3 regions of the Frankia sp. CeRuru1 genome follow, and region 3 is predicted to be linked to each of the others. Evidence: riboswitches for the same ligand, from Rfam matches in the RefSeq annotation. Region 3 holds a riboswitch; each other region holds the start of a gene.
The links. Region 3 has a riboswitch for cobalamin ahead of AC08OP_RS13655 (CoA-acylating methylmalonate-semialdehyde dehydrogenase). Riboswitches for the same ligand answer to the same signal wherever they lie in the genome.
Positions count from the first base shown of each region.

Region 1: another riboswitch for cobalamin. It lies ahead of AC08OP_RS10495 (ribonucleoside-diphosphate reductase subunit alpha); the one in region 3 lies ahead of AC08OP_RS13655 (CoA-acylating methylmalonate-semialdehyde dehydrogenase).
Region 2: another riboswitch for cobalamin. It lies ahead of AC08OP_RS10505 (methylenetetrahydrofolate reductase); the one in region 3 lies ahead of AC08OP_RS13655 (CoA-acylating methylmalonate-semialdehyde dehydrogenase).

Region 1 covers NZ_CDWWEW010000110.1:289-5,540, forward strand. Annotated here, with positions in the region: partial or broken gene tnpC (IS66 family transposase) at 1-1,107, opposite strand, end outside; gene AC08OP_RS10490 (replication-relaxation family protein) at 1,257-2,027, shown strand; cobalamin riboswitch at 2,929-3,155, shown strand; gene AC08OP_RS10495 (ribonucleoside-diphosphate reductase subunit alpha) at 3,474-5,252, shown strand, end outside.
Region 2 covers NZ_CDWWEW010000110.1:5,886-11,022, forward strand. Annotated here, with positions in the region: gene AC08OP_RS10495 (ribonucleoside-diphosphate reductase subunit alpha) at 1-306, shown strand, start outside; gene AC08OP_RS10500 (ribonucleotide-diphosphate reductase subunit beta) at 303-1,373, shown strand; cobalamin riboswitch at 1,485-1,674, shown strand; partial or broken gene AC08OP_RS10505 (methylenetetrahydrofolate reductase) at 1,908-2,731, shown strand; partial or broken gene AC08OP_RS10510 (ATP-binding protein) at 2,825-5,137, opposite strand, start outside.
Region 3 covers NZ_CDWWEW010000170.1:160-9,495, reverse strand. Annotated here, with positions in the region: gene AC08OP_RS13675 (enoyl-CoA hydratase) at 1-580, opposite strand, end outside; gene mmsB (3-hydroxyisobutyrate dehydrogenase) at 577-1,518, opposite strand; gene AC08OP_RS13665 (enoyl-CoA hydratase/isomerase family protein) at 1,515-2,618, opposite strand; gene AC08OP_RS13660 (acyl-CoA dehydrogenase family protein) at 2,615-3,757, opposite strand; gene AC08OP_RS13655 (CoA-acylating methylmalonate-semialdehyde dehydrogenase) at 3,767-5,272, opposite strand; cobalamin riboswitch at 5,463-5,649, opposite strand; cobalamin riboswitch at 5,855-6,041, shown strand; gene AC08OP_RS13650 (ABC transporter substrate-binding protein) at 6,071-7,378, shown strand; gene AC08OP_RS13645 (FecCD family ABC transporter permease) at 7,381-8,451, shown strand; partial or broken gene AC08OP_RS13640 (ABC transporter ATP-binding protein) at 8,460-9,336, shown strand, end outside.

The DNA.
Region 1 (5,252 bases), on a different contig from region 3:
TCGGCCTCGCCGCGGGCGAGGCCGAGGTAGTGGTTGCGGATCCGGGCGACGGTCTCGGGGTCGAGGGCCGCCTGGCCGGCCTGGTGGGCGGCGCGGGCGGCCTGGTGGGCGTCGAGCAGGGTGGTGGCCATCGCGTCGGCGGCCGTCGGGGTCGCCGTCGTGGATGGCGCGCAGGTCACGCAGGGTGTGGGCACCGCACCAGGCGTGCAGCGCGCCGGTCAGGTGGGTGTAGCCGGCGTAGCCGTCGCGCATCAGGACACCGGTGAAGGCGGGCCAGACGCCGCCGGCGTCGATCGTCGCGGCGGTGCGGTCCCCGGTGTGCATCACGGTGAGGTACTCGGTGCAGGCGACGTGCACGTAGCGCAGCCCACCCGCGGCGCGGGCGGTCGTCTCGTCGGCGTGCGCGACCGGCGCGGCGGCGATCAGCGCCCGCACGTGCGGCAGGAACGTGGTCTCGAGCAGGCGGGCGGCCCGGCCCCGCACCGAGGCGACCCAGCCGACGGAGACGGCGGCGCCGAGCAGGGTAGCCAGGACCGCGCCGGCCCGGCGGACCGGCAGGTGGTGCGCGCACACCAGCCACGCCGCCCGCCCGAGCAGCCGCGGGCCCCAGACGAGTCGGCCGGTCAGTGGCACCGGCGGCTGCCCGGGGGTCGTCGCCGCGCAGCACGGGCAGGTCCGCGCCACGACCCGGTACTCGGTCACGGGCGGCCGGGGCGGGGCCGGCGGGGTGTCGAACACCTGGTGGCGCCTCGTGGCGAACACCGGCGCCCCGGCCAGCGAGCCGCCACAGCCCCCGCAGGACGGCGGGTCGATCGTGAACGTCTCGTCCGGGTCGTCGACCATCATCCGGGTCTGGCCGGGCGCACCGCGCTGCTTGCCCCTCGGCCGGCCCGACGACGTCCGCGCCGGCGCCTTCGTGTACGGGTCGTCCGACGACGGGGGCCGCGACGAGTTCGAACTGTCCCTGCCCGCCTGACACTCCAGCTCGGCAACCCGCCCGGCCAGCTGCTCGATCAGTTCGGTGGCCGCCGCGAGCTGCTCAGCCATCCCCGCGATCTGCCTGCCCTGGGCCGCGATCGTGGCGTCCCGGTCCGCGAGCAGGCGCACGAGCTCCTCGTACGTCGGCCGGCCACCAGACTCCACACCCGCGACGCCAGCGGATCACCACCCACCGCCAGGCGATCACACGAACGATCACCACACAAGATCCGGAAGACACCCGCCCAACCGAGCTGAACAGCGACCGCTTTCAGCCGTTGGCGGTCAGTGGCCTGTCGCCCATGCACTACGTCCTCGACGTCGCCGGCGCCGCCGTTCTGGCGCACGAGGACGGTCTGGACCCGAAGAAGATCGGCTACCAGCATGACCGGGCTATGGGGATCGCCCATTCGTTGCACCTGGCGCATCGGGTGGCGGTCAACGGGATGTCCACCCGGCTGGTTCACCACGCCCGCCAGCCCGAGGCCGCGGGCCGGCTGGTGGCCTGGTGGTCGGAGGAACGCTGCGCCCGCTCGTTCGGGGACATCGTGCGGCCCGACGCCTATGGCCGGTGGGCGCAGGGCCGCGCCCAGGTCGAGTGGTTCCTCGAGCTGGACTTCGGTACCGAAGCGCTCCGGCGCCTCACCTACAAGATCGACGCCTACGATCGGCTCGCGAAGGCGACCCGTAGCCACACGCCGGTCCTGATCTGGACGACGACCCTGCGCCGCGAAGCCCGCCTCCGCGAGGTCCTCGCGGAGGCGCTGCGCAACCTGGACGACCCAGTACGGGTGCCGGTCGCGACGACGGCCGCGGACCTCGCCGAACCCGACCAGCACCTCGACGCCACCCTGACCCGCTGGCTGCCCCTGACCCGGGCCGGTACCGGTCGCCTCAGCCTGGGCCAGCTGGTCAGCCTCTGGCCTAACTCCGCCAAGCCCTTGACCGACAGCTCCCCAGCCGACAGTGACCTCGGCCGTCCGAGACGACTCCACCCACCCCAGCCGATGCCACCCGCGGGGCCTGATCACCAGCAGCTCGCGGCCTAACCGCAGCCCCGCATGGCCCCGAGGGGTCCTGCTACCCGGGTACCGCGCCCGGTGGCAGGACCCCTCGGCTTGAACGGGCATGGCTGCCGCGACCGGCGGGTCGGTTGAGGCGGGTCTCCGCCCGCCGGGTGCTGCGGCGAGACCGCCGCCGCGTTGGACCGCGCTGGGCAGGCTGGCCCCGTCGGCGCGGGCGAGGATGCCGGCGACCAGGCCGACGATGATGGAGATCGTCGTGCCGAGGGCGACGACGAGTGCCCGGGTGAGGGCTGGGTTGGCGGTCACGTCTGCTCCAGTTCACACGCCCCGCTCCCCTGGCTGACGAGACGCTGAACGGACGCAGCGTGAAACAACCCTGCTCGATCCCCGGGGTTGCCGCAGCCCGATGGCCCATAGGCGCGTGCTGTGGCTTCGGCCCGGAGCGGCCAGGGGAGGACGCGCCGGACATGGGAAGCCCGAGTTCGGTGACTGGCAATATTGGCAGCCGCCGCGGCGATCAGTCTACCGGCTCCGGTCCGGCACGGGGTGGGCGCCGTGGCCCGCGATCATGACTGTCCTCAGTCAGGTGGCATGGATGATCGCCAGCGACTTGTGCGGCTCGTGTCGTTTGTGGCGTGGGCCGGTGAGCCCGGTTCGAACATGTGCGGCCTGCGGTTCGCCAGCACCGAGGACGAGCAGCCATGGGGCCTGTCCTGGCGCGGCGTGGGCCGTGGGTCTCGAACGGGGCGAGGTCCTGCCCAAGCCCGAAGGCGATGAGGTCCGGGCCGTGCTGTGGCGGCTGAGGTTCTGGTTCACGGTGGCGGTACAGGACGCTCGGCAAGTTCCGCTCGGAGATACCCCGGACGGCGAGGTGTCGGGCGCGACACAACATGTGGGTTATTTGCAGTCGTGTGATTCTTATATGTAGCGTGTGCCGCGCACTGGTTCGGCCGCCCTGCCCTGGGCCGGTCGTCGTAAGAGGGAACCCGGTGGGAGTCCGGGGCTGCCCCGCAGCGGTGAGTGGGAACGACCGCCGTCAGGAGCACTGGGCGCTATGGCGCCTGGGAAGCGACGGTCAGTAGGTTCACCGGCGTCACGACGCGCCGGTGGGTGCCCGCGAGTCCGAAGACCTGCCAGCGTGCCGCGCGCGACATGCGCGTGGCGGTCCGACGGCCCCGAGGGAGGGCCGGGATCGCCGTGCCGGGCTTGGACCGGGCACGGGCAGCTCGCCGGTCGCCAGAGGGCCTCGGCGTGGCGGGTGGTGATCGTTCGGCCACCGAGCCACGCGCCGTCGCCGTCGGTCGTCGATGCCCGGGTCCGTCGCCATTCGGGCCGGCGCGCCTACCTCCTCCTTGCTCGCCGTCGGTGCCAGCCGTCCGACGACCTGTGCGAGGAGTGCCGTTGACCGTCACCGAACCTTCCCCCGTTGTCCCGCGGGCCGCCGGTATGTCCGGGTCTGGTGGCCGCACGATGCGCGTCCGTCATCGTGACGGCGCGTTGGAGCCCGTGGACGTGACGAGGATCGTCGCCGCGGTCGCGCGGTGGGCGGACGACCTGGATCAGGTGGATCCGTTGCGGGTCGCGACCCGGACGATTGGCGGGCTCTACGACGGCGCGACGACCGAGGAGCTCGACCGGTTGTCGGTGCAGACCGCCGCCGATCTGATCGGTGAGGAGCCGCAGTACTCCCGGCTGGCCGCCCGGCTGCTGGTCGCGCTGATCGCCGACGAGGTCGCCGGTCAGGGGATCGGCTCGTTCAGCTCGGGCATCGCGCGGGGCCACGAGCTGGGTCTGATCGGGGCGGGCACGGCCGAGTTCGTCGCCCGGCACGCTGGCGAGCTCGACGCGCTCGTCGACCCGGCTGGCGACCTCGGGTTCGAGTTCTTCGGGATGCGGACGGTGCACGACCGCTACCTGCTGCGCCATCCGCGCACCCGGCTGGTGGTGGAGACGCCGCAGCACTGGCTGCTGCGGGTCGCCTGCGGGCTGGCGCACGACGTCGCCGAGGCGGCGGAGCTGTACCGGCTGATGGCGTCGCTGGCCTACCTGCCGAGTTCGCCAACGTTGTTCAACTCCGGGACGGCGCACTCGCAGATGTCGAGCTGCTACCTGGTCGACTCGCCGCGCGACGAGCTGGAGTCGATCTACGAGCGGTACGGCCAGGTCGCCCGGCTGTCGAAGTTCGCCGGCGGCATCGGCATCGGTTTCTCCCGGGTGCGCTCGCGGGGCGCGCTGATCCGCGGCACGAACGGCCGGTCGAACGGCATCGTGCCTTTCCTGCGGACCCTCGACGCCTCGGTCGCGGCGGTCAACCAGGGTGGGCGGCGCAAGGGCGCGGCCTGTGTGTACCTGGAGACGTGGCATCCCGACATCGAGGAGTTCCTCGAGCTGCGGGACAACACCGGTGAGGACGCCCGGCGCACCCACAACCTGAATCTGGCGCACTGGATCCCGGACGAGTTCATGCGCCGGGTGCAGGCCGACGGGGTGTGGTCGCTGATGGATCCGGACGCGGTGCCGGAGCTGCCCGACCTGTGGGGTGAGGAGTTCGACCTGGCCTACCGGGCCGCCGAGGCCGCCGGCCGCTATGTCCGCCAGCTGCCCGCCCGTGATCTGTACGCGCGGATGATGCGGACGCTGGCGCAGACCGGCAACGGCTGGATGACGTTCAAGGACGCCGCGAACCGGACCGGCAACCAGACCGCCGAGCTGGGCAACGTCATCCACCTGTCGAACCTGTGCACCGAGATCCTCGAAGTCTCCAGCGATGACGAGATCGCGGTGTGCAACCTCGGCTCGGTCAACCTCGCCCGCCACCTCCTGCCCGCAGACCCGGCCGCCGACGCGGACGGCGACGGGGATCCAGCGGCGCGGGTTGATTGGGCGGCGCTGCGCGCGACCGTGCGCACGGCGGTGACCTTCCTCGACCGGGTGATCGACATCAACTACTACCCGACACCCGAGGCCGCGGCGAGCAACCCCCGGTGGCGGCCGGTCGGCCTCGGCGTGATGGGCCTTCAGGATGTGTTCTTTGCGCTGCGGCTGCCGTTCGACTCCCCGGCCGCCTGTGAGCTGTCGACCCGACTTGCCGAGGAGATCGCGCTCACCGCGCTGGAGCGGTCCACTGAGCTCGCCCGCGCGCACGGCCCGCACCCCGCGTTCGCGCAGACCCGGGCCGCCCGCGGGGTGCTGCATCCGGACCACTTCGACGTGACGCCGGCGCAGGTGGAGCGGTGGGCGGCGCTGCGG
Region 2 (5,137 bases), on a different contig from region 3:
TTTGTCGACCAGAGCCAGTCGCTGAACTTGTTCATGGCCGACCCGAGCATCGGCCGGCTGTCCTCGATGTACGCCTACGCCTGGTCAAGCGGGCTGAAGACGACCTACTACCTGCGGTCGCGGCCCGCGACCCGCATCCAGCAGGCCACCGTGCCGGCCGGCGCGGGCCGGCACGCGTCCGCGCCCACCGACTCGGGGTCGACCGCGCGCCCACCCTCGGGACCGGCGCAACCCGCGCCGACGACCGATGCCGAGGCGCTGGCCTGCTCTCTGGAGAACCCCGAGACCTGCGAGGCGTGCCAGTGACGACGACTGTCCCGCCCCAGCAGGTTCCCGCGCAGTCCGGCTCAGCGGTGGACGGGCCGCGACACCGGTCGCTGCTGCTCGACCCGGGCATGAGCCTCACCCTGCGGCCCATGCGCTACCCGGAGTTCTACGACCGCTACCGGGCGGCGATCCGCAACACCTGGACCGTGGAGGAGGTTGACCTGCACACCGACCTCGCCGACCTGCACCGTCTCAGGTCGGCCGAGCGGCATCTGGTCAACCGCCTCGTCGCGTTCTTCGCGACCGGCGACACGATCGTCGCCAACAACCTCGTGCTCAACCTCTACCGGCACCTGAACGCCCCGGAGGCGCGGCTCTACCTGTCCCGCCAACTGTTCGAGGAGGCCGTGCACGTCCAGTTCTACCTGACCCTGCTCGACACCTACCTGCCCGATCCGGACGAGCGGGCCCGCGCGTTCGCCGCCATCGAGAACATCCCGTCGATCCGCGCCAAGGCAGCGTTCTGCTTCCGCTGGATCGACTCCCTCGGCCGCCTCGACCGGCTGCGCACCCGCGCCGACCGGCGGGCCTTCCTGCTCAACCTGATCTGCTTCGCCACCTGCATCGAAGGGCTGTTCTTCTACGGCGCCTTCGCCTACGTCTACTTCCTGCGCTCCCGCGGCCTGCTGCACGGGCTCGCCTCCGGCACCAACTGGGTGTTCCGCGACGAGTCCATGCACATGGGGTTCGCCCTCGACGTGATCCGCACCGTCCGCGCCGAGGAACCCGACCTCGTCGACGCCGACTTCGAGGCCGCGGTGCGGGACATGCTCGCCGAGGCGGTCGACGCTGAAACCGTGTTCGCCGAGGACCTCCTGACCGGTGGGGTCGCCGGGATGACCGTCGCTGACATGCGCACCTACCTGGAGTACGTCGCCGACCGCCGGCTCGGTCAGCTCGGGTTCGCGCCCATGTTCGGGTCGGCCAACCCGTTCTCGTTCCTCGACCTGCAGGACGTGCAGGAGCTGTCGAACTTCTTCGAACGCCGGGTGTCGTCCTACCAGGTCGCCGTGGAGGGTTCGGTCTCCTTCGACGAGGACTTCTGACCGGTCCCGACGGTTTTCGGGAGGCTCGGGTTCCGCGCCCGGGCCTCCCGGCCATTCGACGCCGGCGTGACGGGACCGGTGAGGCGGCCTTGTCGGCGATGTGGGCCGCGCGTAGCCTGAACCGGCCGTGGTGTTCGGGAAGCCGGTGTGACGCCGGCGCGGCCCTCGCCACTGTGTTCGGGAGTCTCCGGCCGTATCCGCGTCCGCGCGGAGGTCACTGGGCTGCTTGTCGGCCTGGGAAGGCCGGTCCGGAGACGCTGTACCCGTCAGCCAGGAGACCGGCCACGGCACCGAGTGACGCTTCCACGAGGTGCTGGAGGACGATCAGCGTGAGCATGCCCGCCTGCCGGCCGGCCACCCCTGGCCGGCCCGTGTACGGCCGCGCCCAGCGTCGACCGGTCAAGGCCGCGCCCGTCCACCGCCCGTCCACGACGGTGAGAACAGGTGCCGACCATGACAGACACTGAGCTGCGCGCCGAGGTGACGACCGTGCCCAGGCAGCGGAGGTCCCCCCTTGCGGCCCGCCCCGCGACGATGAGCGAGTTCCTGTCGACCGGAACGACCTCCTACTCGTTCGAGTTCTTCCCGCCGAAGACGCCCGACGGTGAGCGGGCGCTGTGGACCGCGCTACGCGAGATCGAGGCGCTGCGGCCATCGTTCGTGTCCGTCACCTACGGCGCCGGCGGGTCGACCCGCGAGGGCACGATGCGCATCTGCGAACGGATCGCCACCGAGACGTCACTGACGCCGATCGTGCATCTCACCGCGGTCAACCACGCCCGGGCGGAGCTGCGCCGGATCGTCGGCACGGTCGCCGGTACCGGCGTCCGCAACATCCTGGCGCTGCGCGGCGACCCGCCGGGCGACCCGCTCGGCGAGTGGGTACGCCATCCCAACGGCTTCGAGCACGCGGACGAGCTGGTCACCTTCGTCCGCGGGCTCGGGAACTTCTGCGTCGGCGTCGCGGCGTTCCCGGACAAGCACCCACGCGCCGCCGACCTCGACAGCGACGCCCGCGCCCTGGCCGGCAAGTTCCGCGCCGGGGCCAGCTACGCCATCACCCAGTTCTTCTTCGACGCCGACGCCTACCTCCGGCTGGTCGAGCGGGTCGGCCGGCTGGGCTGCGACGCGCCGATCGTGCCCGGGGTGATGCCGGTGACGAACGTCGCGCAGATCACCCGGATGGCCCAGCTGTCCGGCGCCGCTTTCCCGCCAGCGCTGGCCCGCCGCCTGGAGGCGGTCGCCGACGACCCGGCGGCCGTGCGCCCGGCCTGCACTTCATCACCCTCAACCGCTCCTCGGCGACCCGGGAGGTCTACCGCAACCTCGTCGGCTCAGCTCCCCAGCCGGCGGGCTGAGCGCGACGGCTGTCACGACGAGGCGGGACCAGTCGAGCCGGGTCGCCGGCCAACGCCGGAGACCCGGCGCGAGACGGCGAGCCGGCTGCCAGATCAGGGCTGGATGACGAGCAGGAGCTCGCCGACTTCGACGGAGTCGCCGGTACTGCGGGCGAGTTCGGTGATGGTTCCGGCGGTGGGGCTGGTGACGGCGGCTTCCATCTTCATGGCCTCGACGACGGCCAGCTTGGCGCCCTTCTCGATGGTGTCGCCGACCTTGACCGCGAAGGTGACGATGCCGGGGAGGCTCGCGCCGATATGGCCGGAGTTGGTGGGGTCGGCGCGGCGGGCGGTGGCGGACGCCGAGCTGATGGACTCGTCGCGGACCCGGACGGGGCGGGGCTGGCCGTTGACCCGCAGGTAGAGGGTGCGGATACCGGCGCGGTCGGGATCGCTGATGGTTTCGAGCTCGACGATGATCTCGGCGCCGGGTTCGAGGAAGACGCTGACCGGCTCGCCGGGCAGCAGGCCGTAGAGGAAGGCCTCCGTGGGAATGACCGAGCTGTCGCCGTACTGCTCGACGGCCTTCTCGTAGTCGCGCCACGGGCCGGGGAACAGCAGCCGCGACAGGGTGGCGCGCCGGGCGTCGCCGGCGAGGTAGCCGAGCACACTGGCCGGCAGGTCGTACTTCTCCGGCTCGGTCCGTAGCGTGGCGGGGTCGATGTTCCCGGAGGCGATGAACAGCGCGAGGTCGCCGACGACCTTGCTGGTCGGCGTCACCTTGATTGGCTTGCCGAGCAGCTCGTTGGCGATCGCGTAGCACTCGGTGACCTCGGACCAGCGGTCGCCGAGCCCGAGCGCGATGGCCTGCTGGCGCAGGTTCGTCAGCTGGCCGCCCGGAATCTCGTGCCGGTAGACGGCGCCGGTCGGCGCCCGCAGGCCCGCCTCGAACGGGGCGTACAGGTCGCGGACCGCCTCCCAGTAGGCCTCCAGCGCGGACAGCGCCGCGAGCGGGATGCCGGTTGCGCGGTCGGTGTGGTCGGTCGCGGCGACGAGCGCGGACATGTTCGGCTGGCTCGTGCCGCCGGACATGGGGGCCGCGGCGGCGTCCACCGCGTCGACGCCTGCGTTCGCGGCGGCGAGCAGGGTCGCGAGCTGGCCGCCGGCCGTGTCGTGGGTGTGCAGGTGCACCGGGGTGTCGAAGCGCTCCCGCAGTGCCGTGACCAGCCGCGTCGCCGCCGGCGGGCGCAGCAGCCCGGCCATGTCCTTGATCGCCAGCACGTGTGAGCCGGCCTCGACGAGCCGCTCCGCGAGGCGCGGGTAGTAGTCGAGGGTGTAGATCCGCTCGGCGGGGTCGGTGAGGTCGCCCGTGTAGCAGAGCGTGCCCTCCGCGATCGCGTCCGTCTCGCCCGTGACCGCCTGGAGGGCGGGGCGCATCTGCTCGATGTCGTTGAGGGCGTCGAAGATCCGGAACAGGTCGATCCCGGTGCTCGCCGCCGCGACGACGAACGCGCGCACCACGTCGTCCGGGTAGGGCGTGTAGCCGACCGCGTTGCGGCCACGCAGCGGCATCTGCAGGCACAGGTTCGGCGCCGCTTCCCGCGGCGCGGCGAGCCGCTCCCACGGGTCCTCGGCCAGGAACCGCAGGGCCACGTCGTAGGTCGCGCCGCCCCAGCACTCGAGGCTGAGCAGGTTCGGCGTGAGCCGGGCGAACGCGGGCGCGGCGGCCAGGATGTCGAAGCTGCGCAGCCGGGTCGCCAGCAGCGACTGGTGGGCGTCGCGCAGCGTCGTGTCCGTGACCGCCAGCGCGGTCTGGGCACGCAGCCGGGCCGCCCATCCGGCCGGGCCGGCCTCGGCGAGCAGCTGGCGGGAGCCGGCCACCGGCGCGCCGGCGGCGTCCAGCGGCGGCAGCATCCGGCGCGGGTCGGTGAACGCCACCCCGGCCGGGCGCCGGTGGCCGTTGACGGTGACATGGGCGAGCCGGGCCAGGAACTCGATGTTCGTCCGCACGCCGCGGACCCGGAACTCCCGCAGCGCCCGGCGGGCCCGCCGGGACGCCTTCTCCAGGGTCGCGCCCCGGCACGTCAGCTTCACCAGCAGCGAGTCGAAGTACGGGCTGACCTCGGCACCGGCGTAGGTCGCCCCGTCCAGGCGCACCCCCGGCCCGCCCGGCGACTGGTAGTACGAGATCGTCCCGGTGTCCGGCCGGAAGTCCGACGCCGGGTCCTCCGTCGTCACTCGGCACTGGATCGCCACCCCACGGATGGAGATGCTCTCCCGGCTCAGGTTCAGGTCGGCCAGTGTCTCCCCGGCGGCGATCCGCAACTGCGCGCCCACCAGGTCCACCCCGGTGACCTCCTCGGTCACCGTGTGCTCCACCTGGATACGAGGGTTCATCTCCATGAACGTGAACCGGCCATCCGCGCC
Region 3 (9,336 bases):
CGGCGATGGCCTCGTCCAGCAGGGTGTCGGCCGGGACGATGCGGGAGACGAGGCCGGCGCGGTCGGCTTCCTGCGCGTCCATCATCCGGCCGGTCAGGCACAGTTCCATCGCCTTGGCCTTGCCGATGGCGCGGGTGAGCCGCTGCGAGCCCCCCATGCCGGGGATCACCCCGAGGGTGATCTCCGGCTGGCCGAAGCGGGCCGTGTCGGCGGCCAGCAGGACGTCGCACATCATCGCCAGCTCGCAGCCGCCGCCCAGGGCGTAGCCCGCGACGGCCGCGACCAGCGGCTTGCGGACCCGGGTGAGCGCGTCCCAGCCGGCGAACCAGTTACGGCCGTAGACGTCGCTGAACGACTGGTCGGCCATCTCCTTGATGTCCGCGCCGGCGGCGAACGCCCGCGCGGAGCCGGTCAGCACGATCGCGCCGACCGAGGCGTCGCCGTCCAGCTCGGCGGCCGCGGCGGTCAGCTCGGTCATCACCTGGCTGTTCAGCGCGTTCAGGGCCTTCGGCCGGTTGAGCGTGATCAGCGCGACGCCGGCGGCGGGGCGGCTGACGACGATGGTCTCGGGGGTGGTCATCGGGTCTCCTCGGCCACGGTCTGGTCGTGGGCGGCGCTGGTGAGGGCGGTGATGACGGCGGAGAAGTCGCGTCCCGGGCCGTCCTGGTCGACGAATGCGGCGTAGATGCTGGCGGCGCGGCGGCCGAGCTCCGCGTCGACCCCGGTCTCGGTGGCGGCGGCGGTGGCGAGGCCGAGGTCCTTGAGCATCAGGCCGGCGGCGAACCCGCCCTGGTAACCGCGGTTTGCCGGGCTCGCCGGCACCGGGCCGGGCACCGGGCAGTTCGAGGTCAGCGCCCAGCACTGCCCGGAGGACACCGACGCGACGTCGAAGAACGCCTGGTCGGTCAGGCCGAGGGCGCGGCCGAGGACGAACGCCTCGCTGACGCCGATCATCGTGATGCCCAGCAGCATGTTGTTGCAGATCTTGGCGGCCTGGCCGGCGCCGGAGCCGCCGCAGTGGATGATCCGCCGGCCCATCGCGGCGAGCACAGAGGAGGCGTCGGTGACCGTCGCCTCGTCGCCGCCGAGCATGAAGGTCAGCGTGGCGGCCTCGGCGCCGGCGACCCCGCCGGACACGGGGCTGTCGCAGGCGCGGTGGCCGGCGGCGAGCGCGGCGGCGGCCGCGGCCCGTGCGTCGGCGACGCCGACCGTCGAGCAGTCGACGAACAGGGTGCCGGAACGGGCCTTCGGCAGGATCGCCGTGTAGCAGTCGAGCAGGTGGCGGCCGGACGGGAGCATGGTGATGACCGTGTCCGCGTCGGCGACGGCGCCCGCCGGGTCGGCCGCGACGGACACCCCGGCCGCGGCGGCCCGGCCCGCCGCGGCCGGCACCGGGTCGTACCCGGCGACCTGGGCGCCGGCCCGGGCCAGGTTGGCCGCCATCGGGCCGCCCATGTTCCCGAGCCCGAGGAAGGCAACCCGCCGCCCCGCCGCGTCGGCGGCGGCCTGGCCGGTCATCGGATCACCCGCCGGCGGGCGCGGGCGAGGCCCCGGGCGAGGTCGAGATCGAGGTCGCCGCCGGCCGGCGTGGTGAAGAACTCGGCGACGAGGGCGTCGTCGACGTCGGCGAGTGTGCTGGGCGCCCAGCGCGGGGAGCGGTCCTTGTCGATGATCTGGGCGCGGATCCCCTCGGCCAAGTCGTGGTGGCGCAGGCAGGCGGCGGAGATCCGGAACTCCTGGACGAGCGCCGCGGCCAGATCCGGGAGGGCTGCGGCGCGGCGCAGCGCGGCGAGGGTGACGGTGAGCGCCGTCGGGGACTTCGCCGCGATCGCGTCGGCAGCGGCGGCGGCCGCCGGGTCGCCGTGCGCGCGCAGCCGCTCGAGGATCGCCTCGACCGTGTCCGCGGCGTAGCAGGAGTCGATCCACTCCTGCGCGGCCGCGAGGGGCCCCGGGCCGGCGGGGACGGCCAGCGTCTCGACCGCCTTCACCGGCGGCGTGCCGGCGGCCAGGAGGCCGACGAGCTCCGGCAGCCTCTCGGCGGGGACGAGATGGTCGGCGAGCCCGCCGGTGATCGCGTCGGCGGCGGACAGGGTGCCGGCGGTGAGCGCGGCGTGGGTGCCCGTCTGGCCGGGCATCCGGGACAGCAGCCAGGTGCCGCCGACGTCGGGCACGAACCCGATGCCGGTCTCCGGCATGCCGATCCTGGAGCGCTCGGTGACGACGCGGACCGAGCCGTGCGCGGAGATCCCGACGCCGCCGCCCATCACCAGGCCGTCCATCAGCACGACGTAGGGCTTCGGGTAGCGGGCGACGAAGGCGTTCAGCCGGTACTCGTCGGCCCAGAAGTCGACGGACCCGGTGCTGCCCGACCGGGCGTCGTGGTAGATCGAGCGGATGTCGCCGCCGGCGCACAGCCCGCGCTCGCCGGCGCCGTCGACGAGCACGCAGGTGATCGAGTCGTCGGTGGCCCAGTCGGCGAGCGCCTCGGTCATCGCGAGCACCATGGCGTGGGTCAGCGCGTTGATGGCCTTGGGCCGGTCGAGGGTGAGCCGGCCGACGGGGCCGTCGACCCGGCGGATCACCTCGTCGGTGCCCTCGGCCAGCGCGCCAGCGGTCATCGGGCGTCCGCCAGCAGCGCGCGGGACACGATCACCCGCATGATCTCGTTGGTGCCCTCGAGGATCTGGTGCACCCGCAGGTCTCGCACGATCTTCTCCAAACCGAACTCGGTGAGGTATCCGTAGCCCCCGTGCAGTTGCAGGGCCTCGTTCGCGACGGTGAAGCCGGCGTCGGTGACGAAGCGCTTGGCCATCGCGCACAGCTGGGTGGCGGCCGGGTCGCCGCGGTCGAGCGCGTCCGCGGCCTGCCAGAGCAGGGCGCGGGACGCGGCCACCTCAGTGCCCATGTCGGCGAGCCGGAACCGCAGCGCCTGCGCGTCGGCCAGCGGCGCCCCGAACGCGTGGCGTTCCCCCAGGTAGCGCACGGTGCGGTCGAGCGCCGACCGGGCGCCGCCCAGCGAGCAGGCGGCGATGTTGAGCCGGCCGCCGTCGAGCGCCCGCATCGCCGCCGGGAAGCCCGCCCCTTCGGGGCCGAGGCGGTTGCCCGCCGGCACCCGGACGCCGTCGAGCATGACCTGGCGGGTGGGCTGTGCCTTCCAGCCCATCTTGCCTTCGTCCGGGCCGAACGACAGGCCGGGGGTGCCGCGCTCGACGACGAACGCTGAGATGCCGGCGGGTCCGCTCGCACCGGTCCGCGCGAACACGACGTAGACGTCGGAGACGCCGGCGCCGGAGATGAACTGCTTGACGCCGTCGAGCAGGTAGTCGTCACCGTCGCGGCTGGCCCGGGTGGTGATCGCCGCCGCGTCCGAGCCGGCCGACGGCTCGGTCAGGCAGTAGCTGCCGAGCCGGGCCATCGCGCACATCTCCGGCAGAACCCGGGCGCGCAGCTCGTCGTCGCCGTACTGGTCGATCAGCCAGGCGACCATGTTGTGGATGGAGATGTACGCGGCGATCGACGGGCAGCCGGCGGCCAGCTCCTCGAAGATGAGGACCACGTCGAGGCGGCCCAGCCCGGAGCCGCCGACGTCCTCGGCGACGCAGATCCCGCCCATGCCGATCTCGCCGGCCCGGCGCAGCACGTCCACCGGGAAATGCTGGGTCTGGTCCCATTTGACGGCGTTCGGCGCGAGGAACTCGTCGGCGAAATCGCCGGCGGTCTCGCGGAGCGCGCGCCGCTCAGGTGACAGCGTCTCCACCGGTCGCCGTCACTTCATCGTGGGGATGACGAAGCTGGCCTGTTCCCGGACCCGGGCGCTGGGCCAGCGGGAGGTGACGGTCTTCGTCTTCGTGTAGAAACGGATCGAGTCCGGCCCGTGCTGGTTCAGGTCGCCGAATCCGGAACGCTTCCAGCCGCCGAACGTGTGGTATGCGATGGGCACCGGGATGGGCACGTTCACGCCGACCATTCCGGTGTTCACCCGGTGGGTGAAGTCCCGGGCGGTGTCCCCATCCCTGGTGAAGATCGCCACGCCGTTGCCGTACTCGTGCTCGTTCGGCAGCCGCAGCGCCTCCTCGTAGTCGGCGGCGCGCACGACCGAGAGCACCGGGCCGAAGATCTCCTCCCGGTAGATCCGCATCGCCGGGGTGACGTGGTCGAACAGCGACGCGCCGAGGTAGAAGCCCTGCTCGTGCTCGGTGCCCGCGAGCGGGTTGCCGCTGCCGTCGACGACCAGGCTCGCGCCCTCCTCGACGCCGGAGCTGAGGTAGTCGCGGACCCGGGCCACGGCCGCGGGGGTGACCAGCGGGCCGATCTCGGTGGCGTCGTCCAGCGCCGGCCCGATCCGCAGCGCCGTGACCCGCGCGGCGAGCCGCTCGACCAGGGCGTCCGCCGTCGCCTCGCCCACCGGGACGGCGACCGAGATCGCCATGCAGCGCTCGCCAGCCGACCCGTAGCCGGCGCCGACCAGGGACTCCACCGCGTGGTCGAGGTCCGCGTCCGGCATGACGACCATGTGGTTCTTCGCCCCGCCGAAGCACTGCGCCCGCTTGCCGTGCGCGGCGGCGGTGGCGTAGACGTACTGGGCGATGTCGGACGACCCGACGAAGCCGACCGCCTCGACCCGGGGGTCCGTCAGCAGCGCGTCCACGGCCTCCTTGTCGCCGTTGACGACGTTGAACACGCCCGGCGGCAGGCCGGCGTCCAGGAACAGCTCCGCCAGCCGCAGCGGCACCGAGGGGTCACGCTCCGACGGCTTGAGCACGAATGCGTTACCGCAGGCCAGCGCCGGTGCCGCCTTCCAGAGCGGGATCATCGCAGGGAAGTTGAACGGGGTGATCCCGGCGACGACCCCGAGGGGCTGGCGCATCGAGTACACGTCGATGCCGGTGCCGGCCGCGTCCGAGTACTCGCCCTTGAGCAGGTGCGGGATGCCGGTGGCGAACTCGACCACCTCCAGGCCGCGCTCGATGTCGCCGTGCGCGTCGGCCACCGTCTTGCCGTGCTCTGCGGCGAGCAGCCGGGCGAGCGAGTCCTGCTCGGCCCGGACCAGTTCGAGGAAGCGCGCCAGCACCCTGGCCCGGCGCTGGGGGTTGAGCCGGGCCCAGCCGGGCTGGGCGTCGGCCGCCGCCGCGACGGCGTCGGCCACCTCTGCGCGCGACGCCAGTGGTACCCGCGCCTGCTCCCGCCCGGTACTCGGGTCGTAGACGGCACCGAAACGACCCGAGGTGCCCGGGACCGGCTTTCCGCCGACGTGATGCGTGAGTTCTCGCATGAGAAATTTCGCCTGACCTTCCGAAAGTGCGCAGCCTGCATCGCCCCGGCGGCCGCGGCGCGCCGGGAGAAGGATGTGAAGAAAGAAGGAGTGCGAAAGCCGCCGGGAATCAGTCGAAATGTCGCCGGGCGGCTCGGAAGGGGGCATGAAAAAGCAGGGCTGACATGCGTTCCGACTCCATCCTCGTGGAAGTACACGGTCGCCCACGGCCGGTATCCTGGCTCCCGGATCGGCGCGGACTCCTGCCTTCCCGGCACGCGGCCAGTGGCATCACGGGAGTCCGGCTCCCCGGTCACAGTGGCGGGACCGCGCCGGATTCACACCGGCTTCCCTGACACCATGGACCTTGGTAGGGGACCATAAAGTAGGACACCATACTATGTCCAGTAGTCGCGGCCCGTGTCGGTGTGACGTCGATCCGTGGCAGCCGTGTCCCCGGGCTCCGCCCGCCCGGCCGCCGGAGCGGGGGCTGGCCCGAGGCGGGAAGGACCGCCGGCGGCTCGGGCCGGTCCTGACCGCCGGTGTGCTCGTCGTCGCGGCGATGGCCGATCTGTGCCTCTTGCCCGGTTGGGCTCCGGTCGCGTAGCGTGGCGTTGCCGTGGTGTTCGGGAAGCCGGTGTGATGCCGGCGCGGCCCTCGCCACTGTGATCGGGAAGTCTCGGGTCTGGTCCGCGGTGCGGCGGAAGTCACTGGGCGTGTTCGCCTGGGAAGGCTGACCTGGAGGCGTCGACCCGTCAGCCAGGAGACCGGCCACGGCATCGAGTGACCCATCCACGAGGTGCTGGAGAGGCGGTCCGCGTGAGCGTGCCTGCTTGTGCTGAGTCTGATCCCGCGCTTTCGGCAGCCGCTGCCGACGCGCCCGCGCGGCCGTCGCGACGCCGCCGGCCCGGCCGGCCGCGTCGCCGGACCGCCGTCGCTGCGGTGCTGGCCGGCGTGCTGGCGATGGTCTCGCTGGCGGCCTGCGGGGACGACGACGGTGACGAGGCCGGTGGCTCCGCAGCCCTCGACGCGCGCGGGTGCGTGACGTCGTTCAACGCCGAGACCGACTACTTCCCGGTGAAGTCGACGTTCGAGGCGGCCAAGAACGTCACGCTGACCTACCACAACAGCTACCAGGTACTCACGGTCAAGGAGCCGTACCCGGACGGCAAGCCGGAGTCGTACGTGCTGGTGCGCTGCGGCGCGCCGGCACCGGAGCTGACCGGAGACCTCGCCGCCGCCCCGCAGATCGAGGTGCCGATCACCAGCCTCTACTCCGGGTCGACGACCCACCTACCGCTGCTGGTCGACCTGGACGCGGTCGACGTCCTCACCGGGGTCTCCAGCGCCAGCCTGGTCTCCAGCCCTGAGGTGCGCGAGCAGATCGACGCCGGCAAGGTCGTCGAGTACGCCCCGAACTACCAGATCGACGTGGAGAAGGTGGTCAGCGCCGCCCCCGACGTCCTGATGACCGACGGGACGGACTCGCCCGAGTACGCGACGATCCGCAAGGCGGGCGTGACGGTCGTCGCCAACGCCGAATGGCTGGAGGGCGACCCGCTCGGCCGGGCCGAGTGGATCAAGGTGATGGCGGCGCTCACCGGCGACGAGGAGCAGGCCGCCAAGGTCTTCGGCCAGATCCAGACCGACTACTCCGCCATCGCGGACAAGGCGACCGCCGCCGGGGTCACCCCGGTGAAGGTGCTGCCCGGCTCGATGTACGAGGGCACCTGGTACATGCCGTCCGGCGGCAGCTACGTCGGCAAGCTGCTGTCGGACGCGGGCGCGACCTACCCGTGGGAGGACGAGACCGACACCGGCAGCCTGGAACTCAGCTTCGAGGCGGTGTTCGCCGACGGCGGCGACGCGCCGGTCTGGCTGGCCGACGGCGAGTGGGACACGGTCGGCGACGCGGTCGCCGAGGACCCCCGCTACGGCACCCTCGCCGCGGCGCAGCCCGGCGGCCAGGTCTGGACGAACACCCTGGCCATCGGGCCCGGCGGCGGCAACGACTACTGGGAGCGCGGCGTGACCCGGCCCGACCTGGTGCTCGCCGACCTGGTCGCGATCCTGCACCCCGAGCTCGTGCCCGGCCACACGTTCGTCTTCTACAAGAAGCTGAGCTGACCGTGCCGTCCGCGCCGCCGGCGTCCGCGCGCCGGCGCCTCCGGCGCGCGCTGGGGCTCGGCGGGCTCGCGGCCGGCGTCGCCGCGCTGTTCGCCCTCGCCCTCGCGATCGGCTCGGTGCACGTCCCGCTGCCCGAGGTGCTGCGGGTGCTGACCGGGGCGGATCCGCACGACCCCCGGTGGGCCGTGGTGATCGAGCAGGTGCGGCTGCCGCGCGCGGTGACGGCGGCCCTGGCCGGCGCCGCGCTCGCCGTCGCCGGCCTGCAGATGCAGACCCTGTTCCGCAACCCGCTGGCCGACCCGTACTCGCTCGGCGTGAGCGCGGGCGCGAGCCTGGGCGTCGCGATCGTCGTCGCCGGCGTCGGCGGCACCGGCGGGGCGTTCGCCGCCGGCGCGCTCGGCGCCGGGCGCCTCGGGGTGGTGGCGGCGGCCGCCGGCGGCGCGGCGGTCGTGCTCGCCGCGGTGCTCACCCTGGCCCGCTGGGTCCGTTCCGTCGTCACCCTCCTGGTGATCGGCGTGGTGCTCAGCTCGGCGGTCAGCTCGATCGTGTCGCTGCTGCTGGCCTGGACCGCGCCGCAGCGCGCGATCCAGTTCTTCACCTGGCAGCTCGGCAGCTTCTCCGGCACCTCCACCGACGACCTGGCCGTGTTCGTCCCGGTGGCGGCGGCCGGGATCGCGGTCGGGCTGGCGAGCGCCAAGCCCCTGAACGCCCTGCTGCTCGGCGAGAGCTACGCCAGCACGATGGGCGTGCGCGTCCGCCGGGTCCGCACCGCCGTCCTGGCCAGCTCCTCGCTGCTCGCCGGGGCGGTGACCGCGTACTGCGGCCCGGTGGCGTTCCTCGGGATCGCCGTGCCGCACATCGCGCGCCGGCTGCTCGCCACCTCCGACCACCGGGTGCTGCTGCCCGGCGTCGCACTGACCGGGGCGCTCGTCGCGCTGGCCTGCTCCATCGTCGCCCAGCTGCCCGGCACCGACCTGCTCCTGCCGATCAACGTCGTGACGTCGCTGGTCGGCGCGCCGGTCGTCATCGCCGTGCTGCTGCGCGCGCGCTCCTCGGTGGCGGGCGTGGCGTGACGGCCGACATGGCGGGAGAGAGGGCGGGTGACCCGGCGGGCCGCGCGGCGGCCGGCGCGGCCGCGGTGAGCGCCGGCCTGCAGGCCGGCGGCGGTCTCGAGCTGCGCGCGCTCACCGTCGGATACCGTCTCGGGCGGACGGCGCGGCTGGCCCGCCGCGAACGCCCGATCCTCACCGAGGTGGTGGCGGCCGCGCGGCGCGGCGAGCTGACCGTGTTCCTCGGCCCGAACGGCGCCGGCAAGTCGACGCTGCTGCGCACCCTGGCCGGCCTCCAGCCGCCGCTCGCCGGCGCGGCCCTGCTCGACGGCGTGGACCTGCGTTCGCTGACGTCGGCGGAGCGGGCCCGGCGGGTCGCTGCCGTGCTCACCGACCGGATCGACCTCGCAATGATCACGGCACGTGACCTGGTAGCGCTCGGCCGGCATCCGCACACGGGCGTGACCGGCGCGCTGGGCGCCCATGACCAGGAAGTCGTCACCTGGGCGCTGGACGCGGTGGCCGCCGGGCACCTGGCCAACCGGGAGGCCGACGAGCTGTCCGACGGCGAGCGCCAGCGGGTCCTGGTCGCCCGCGCGCTCGCGCAGGAGCCGAGCCTGCTGCTGCTCGACGAGCCGTCCGCCTTCCTCGACGCCCCGTCCCGGGTGGCGCTGACGGCCCTGCTGCGCCGGCTCGCCCGGGAGCGCGACCTCGCCGTCGTCGTGTCCACGCACGAGCTGGAGCTCGCGCTGCGCGTCGCGGACGCGGTCTGGCTGGTCGACCGGGAACGCGCGGTGCACACCGGTTCCCCCGAGCACCTCGTCCTCACTGGCCGGATCGCCGCGACCTTCGACAGCGACGAGCTACGCTTCGAGCCGGTCACGGCGACCTTCCGGCCGAGCCCGCCGG